Regions from separate parts of the Lysinibacillus sp. NPDC097214 genome, predicted to be linked through region 1. Evidence: riboswitches for the same ligand, from Rfam matches in the RefSeq annotation. Region 1 holds a riboswitch; the other holds the start of a gene.
The links. A riboswitch is a leader RNA that binds a small molecule or an ion and turns the genes downstream of it on or off. The one in region 1 is predicted to bind preQ1.
Positions count from the first base shown of each region.

Region 2: another riboswitch for preQ1. It lies ahead of ACQKMI_RS16230 (QueT transporter family protein); the one in region 1 lies ahead of queC (7-cyano-7-deazaguanine synthase QueC).

Region 1 is NZ_JBNNSS010000004.1:198,602-201,806, reverse strand. Features, by position in the region: gene queE (7-carboxy-7-deazaguanine synthase QueE) at 1-685, opposite strand, end outside; gene queD (6-carboxytetrahydropterin synthase QueD) at 678-1,151, opposite strand; gene queC (7-cyano-7-deazaguanine synthase QueC) at 1,138-1,815, opposite strand; PreQ1 riboswitch class I at 2,186-2,232, opposite strand; gene speE (polyamine aminopropyltransferase) at 2,550-3,205, opposite strand, start outside.
Region 2 is NZ_JBNNSS010000006.1:338,051-341,255, reverse strand. Features, by position in the region: gene ACQKMI_RS16240 (MerR family transcriptional regulator) at 1-506, shown strand, start outside; gene ACQKMI_RS16235 (CPBP family intramembrane glutamic endopeptidase) at 503-1,234, shown strand; gene ACQKMI_RS16230 (QueT transporter family protein) at 1,305-1,787, opposite strand; PreQ1 riboswitch class I at 1,794-1,838, opposite strand; gene ACQKMI_RS16225 (DUF1259 domain-containing protein) at 2,079-2,474, opposite strand; gene ACQKMI_RS16220 (hypothetical protein) at 2,568-2,825, opposite strand; gene ACQKMI_RS16215 (TetR/AcrR family transcriptional regulator) at 2,994-3,205, shown strand, end outside.

The DNA of each region.
Region 1 (3,205 bases):
GCAGTACTTTGACATCTTTTAATTCTTCATCTTTAATCACTCTATCAATCAGCGCTTGATATTTATCTAATAAATGTTTAATTAACCGTGAATTGTCAGTCGTCGTGAGATCATCATTACCGACTTGCAGATAAAAAGGAATCATTGGATATCGATGGTGAATTTGTTTAGCATACTCGTAATCCTCTTGATTAAAAACGACTATTTTGAGGGATACATGGTGATTACTGTTTCGATTTTTAAGTTTTTCGAAGATATCAGAGAGCACCGAATAGTCTGTGGTCATTCCAGAACTAGGTGGCTTTGGAGAAATTGTCAGTTCATCAATCTCATACATCCATTTTTGCCACCTACTTCCCTGTGTTTCCACACCGACCTTTATGTCGTTTTCTTTTAAAATGGCAATGAGCTTCTCCAAATTTTGGATGAGTGCAGGATTGCCGCCTGAAATCGTGACAAATGAAAAGCCGCTGCCTCCAAGACGTTTCAACTCAGACCAAATCTCTTCCGCTGTCATTTGGACAATAAGATGCTTTCCACTGCCATCCCACGTAAACGATGAATCACACCAAGAACAGGAATAATCACAGCCGGCAGTTCTCACAAACATTGTCTTTTGGCCAACTACCATTCCCTCACCTTGAATCGTCGGTCCAAAAATCTCGATAACAGGTATCTTACTCAACTTCCATCCACTCCCGTCTCGCTTCTGCATAGCTTGTCGGAGTTTCATATAGCCGGATAAACTCTACACGCGCACCGTTATATCTTTGTTCTTCAAGCAAGGCCGCAGCCAACTTTTCGTAAATCCAAACAACAATGTTTTCTGCCGTCGTATTCATAGGTGGAAGCGTTTCATTTAAATAACGATGATCCAAATGAATCTCTATTTTTTCTTTCCATATTTCTTTTATATCACCAAAATCAATCATCAAACCGCGTTCATCTGTGTATCCACTTACTCCTAATATTACGCGATACGTATGACCGTGCAGGTTTTTACATTTCCCCTCGTAATTATGTAAATGATGAGCAGCATCGAAGGTAAATTCTTTGCTTACGAGAACACGCTTTGCATGATAGTTCAATTGATTTCTTTGAATATCTTCATCTAATTTTTGGAGCTTATCGACGATTCTAAAATCTGACATGATTTAAGACTCCTTCTTTGTAACTCAAATACTCATCAAGGCCTTTTTTTCGCAGTTGGCATGCCGGGCATTCACCACAGCCATCTGCTATTACACCGTTATAGCAAGTCAACGTTCTTTCTTGAACAAAATCGAGTGCCCCAAACTGGTCAGCAAGCTCCCATGTCTGTGCCTTATTCAACCACATCAACGGTGTATCAATTACAAAGGTATCATCCATCGATAAATTTAACGTTACATTCAAGGATTTAATAAAAACATCTCGGCAATCCGGATATCCGCTAAAATCCGTTTCACAAACGCCAGTTACAATATGCTTAGCGCCTACTTGGCTCGCTAAAACGCCTGCAAATGAAAGAAAGAGAAGATTTCGGCCAGGTACAAAAGTCGATGGAAGCTCACCATTTTCTCCGTCTTCTACCTTTATGTCTTGACGTGTCAATGCATTCGGAGCAAGCTGATTCAGGAGTGACATATCAAGAATGTGGTGCCTAACACCGAGCTCCGCAGCTATCATCTTCGCACATTCAATTTCAAGACGATGTCTTTGACCATAATCAAAAGTTACTGCCTCAACCTCTTTAAAACGTTCTTTTGCCCAGAACAAACAAGTTGTACTGTCCTGACCTCCACTAAATACAACAATTGCTTTTTCCTGCTTCATCTATAAAAACTCCCTTATATCGAAAAAACAGCACTCTAAGAGAAAGTGCTGCTTTCTTCTTAGTTTTTTTTAGAGGGTAGCTAAATACCTCTTTCTTGATTGAACTATTCAATTCCTCATTTATCGATAATCAAATTTTTCTGGATTAAGATCGTGGTTCATTAAACGACATATAAAAATTGTGTACTTTGGTTACCTAATAATGTTATATCCTTCAATCCTTCTTCGTAGCTTCGGCCAGACATAAAAAAACCTCCTTGTAAAATGTTTCCCAACACTTTTCAAGAGAGGCATTACCAATCGTTCTATTAAAACATAAGTAAAAACATAAAAAAAAGCCACGTCCGATATGGACATGGCATATTATCATGTTTCCATAGTTTTTTATAGAGGGTATCAGCTATGAACCTCTCCCGTTCTAGTCCGGGCATTCTTTTCTTCAATATAATACAAAAAATAGTACAAAACGTCAAATGGATTTTTTTTATAAAATTTTCCCATACATGTTTTTCTGAAAAAACCACTGTAATATTGCCCTAATCCTGACGAATTACTTGCATTGCAAAGCGAGTTTCTGGTCGAAAACTAGTTGTTCCGTCGAAAGGAATACCGAACTATCCAATGAAAAGCTCATGGAGTGTTTCGGAATAGTTCGGTTTTTCTAATTATCGTGTTTTGTTAATTTAGAGATTATTCGGCTTTACAAATGAACCATTTAGTTATGTTCCAGCCTCTTATTCATCACGATCAAGTGACTCTTTCACAAATGTAGGAAGTGCAAATGCACCAACGTGTAAATCTGTATTGTAATATTTCGTTTTTAGACCAAATTTGTCCCAAGCATCTACTTGAATATCTTTAATTGGATGTAATGCTTTTGAAGCAAATCCGAATAGCCAGTGTCCCGATGGGTATGTTGGCATATGGAATTGATATACGCTCGCGATTGGGAAAATACCTTTAATTTTTTTATGTGCTTTACGCATGTTTTCTGCATACTCGGCAAAGTATGGTGATTCATGTTGGTTAATTAAAATTCCTTTTTCATTTAATACACGGTAACATTCTTTATAGAAAGCTGTTGTAAATAAACCTTCGCCGACTGAAATTGGATCAGTAGAATCTACTAATATTAAATCGAATGATTGATCAGCTGCGTTTTGAACATAAGCTAAGCCATCATCGAAAATCATTTCCATACGTGGATCTTCTTCAACACCAGCAGCTGTAATTGGAAGATATTTTTGGCTCAAACGAAATACTAACTCATCGATTTCTACCATTACTACTTTTTCAACTGATTCGTAACGTAGTACTTCACGAGCAGTACCTCCATCACCACCACCGATAATTAATACCTTTTTTATATCTGGGTTAGTAGCGAATGCTG
Region 2 (3,205 bases), on a different contig from region 1:
CAGAGTCTTTAAAGTACCAAAAGGGGGAAATGCTCCGTAAATTGGTGGAAATTAAAAAGAATATTGAACTACTTGAATACACAATTTCGTTAGCGCAATCAAATCAGGTAATCGAACCAGAGATATTTATTGCATTAATTCAAAATAATTTACATATGGAATCTCAACAGCGATGGTTAAAGGATTATTTACCAAATGAAGTTGTAGATGAGATTTATGCTGTATCAAACGGTCACAACGTTCGTTATGATACACAATTAATAAACATTATAAATCAATTAAAAATAGCTTATAAGAACCAATTTACGGATACCGAAGTACATACTATTCTCGAAGGGCTTTTTTCTCAAGTACCACATGAACTATTTAATCGGTTACTAACAGAACCAAAACTAATGGAGATACAGTTGGATAGCATGTTATTTCCGTCACCATTTAGTAAACAAGAGGGAGAATGGTTAATTGAAAAAATAGAGAACATGCTAAAGGAGTATAAAACAAAATGAACATACTGTTATGGGGATTCATTGGGTTTACTCTTTTATATGAACCAATTATAGGTTATTGGTTATATCAAAGATTTAAAATACGTGTTCGGACTAATCCAGCAAGCAGAATACACTATTATAAGATTGTTATGCTAGGTTTGTGGTTACCGACACTTATTATTTTAATAGTAGTGGCAAATTCTGAACTTACTTTAGAAGAACTACGCGTAATAATGCCGAGTATTAACACAGAAGCATTAGGACCAATTGTTACATATATTGTCATAGTGGGAGCTCTATTATATAGTATATTGCTTTTATATTACGCGATTGGATATTTTATAAGTAATAATGTTAAAAGTAAGATGATATTAATGAAGCAAAAACAAATGAAGCATAAAGCGTTTACTGAGTTACTACCTGTTACAAAGAAAGACAAAGTTATCTGGAATCTAGTGGCATGGACAGCGGGGATCACAGAAGAAATTATTTACCGTGGATTTCTTATATTTGCATTTAACGCACTATTTCCAGAATGGTCAATTTGGTTCGTTCTATTGTGTACTTCAATAATATTTGGTCTTGCGCATACATATCAGAGTTTATCTGGTGTCATTCGGACAACCATTATTGGCTTTGTGTTCGGGATGCTTGCGATCGCATTGAACTCCATTATACCTCTAATACTTCTTCATGCTTTGATTGATTATGTTGGAAAATTAGGCGATGAGAATGAAAAGGATTAAATACAACAAAAAAGAGGAACGGTGAAACCGTCCCTCTTTTCATTAAATACGGCTCGATAAGATCCGTCAGTTAAATTAAATTTTTGAAGTTTAAGCGTTTATTCAATAGATACATAATCGGTGCACCAACCGCTAAAACAACAAATTCACCTGCAGCAACAGTTAACCATGTCCAGAAGAATGGTAATTCTAAAGCTAAGTTCAATTCGAAAGCAATGATGAACATTGTGCAAGTAAATAACAATGTATTGATGATTAAACGTGCCCAAATATTTTTGACAAATTTACAAATAAGAATGAACAACCCAAGTGTAATCATCGAATGGCCTACACCGAAAACTAAATCGTAAATGCCAAGTGGTGAAAAGATATTGGAGATAAAAACACCAATAATGATTCCAACGGCAAAGCGCGGATTAAACGCAACTAGATGGTTAAACATTTCCGATATACGGAACTGCACCTCGGTAAAGCCAAATGGTGTGACTAGCAATGTTATAGCAATGTAGAGCGCTGCAATAATGCCACTCGTAGCTAAAAATTTAATTTTCATATTTATTTCTCCTTAGTTTTTTTGCGTGGGATGGTTACGAACCACGTAAAGCAAATGCAATCATATCAATGTTCATGCTTATTTGTAAATAGCAAAGGGTAAAAAATATACGATAATAGTTAGATCTTGCTCAAAGCCCCTTAATGACAATGTATCTATGAAAAGGGACTTGTACACTTACTAGAAAATTATACAAAAATAGCAGATGATAAGTAACCTTGAAAGTTAGAAGTCGTGTCTATCGGGTCACTTGTTAAAAGAACTGCTTAGTTCTTTTAACAAGTGACCATTTCAATAGTTTTGTAAAACACTAAATGCTTGAGCAAATTTTTGAGCAAAGGTTAATGGAGGCTCTATTGATTGAAAATGGACGTACAAAATAGTTGGATCCGAATATATCCAATGATTATGAACAGCACTTATAATTAAGTTATTTTCTGCGAGTGCCTTAACAAATGGCTGTAATTCCTCTTGGCGTACTACTATTTCACCTAAGTTAAGTGCATTTCCATAGACATCAAGCGATTCGAACGTTATTCCAGCATGAAGTGCACTACGACTTGGGCGACCTTGAATCTTCACATGAAGGTTTCGAGGAAGTTTTACTGAGCATACGCCATGTTCCACAGAAGCTTTTCCGTTCGCAATCTGTGCAAATTTTGTACACATATCTTGAAAGCTTTGCATTTTAGACACCTCTCCTTTTTTATATTTATAGTGAGGATGTCTTGGCGCGAAAGTAGTACGTAAACATATCACTACCCTGTTTCCGATTTGAAATTACCCCTCTAAAATATTTCTAATTTCTTCTATTTCCAAAATTAAATCGTCTACTTGTTGCTTGAATTCATCTGTATATTCTAATTCCTCATCCAATTCTTTTGTATACTCTAAGGCATTTAAGGCGAAATCCAGAGCAAAAGCAAATAGACTGTCACATAGATTAGAAATGATTGTATCAATATTTCCTGTAGTTGTTGCATTTTGTTTCTCTTGTGAATAAGACGGCTGATTTAAATCGATATCATCATTATTCATGATATTCCTCCTTTTTGGGAACAGCACTAACCTCATTTGCATCATATGCGTTAAATGTAAAAAGGGGGACTAAAGTGAACATTTTTGTAGAAAAGTTAAATCACATCTAATCAGGTGTGGCTTTTTACTATACATAGTGCGGGAGCAAATTCTAAACGCGGGCTTAGATTGTTTATTAGAAACGGTTATCAAGGAACTACAACTAAAGAAATCGGCGACGCAGTTGGAATTAGCCAAGGATTACTGTTTCATTATTTCGGCTCTAAGGAAGAGGTATACCCTGAACTTTTAAATCGAGCTAAAGCTAGTATGTCTGTTATTGGGATTTCTGAAGGGGAATTTGCACAACCGTTAGAATATATAAATGTGATCGTTACTTC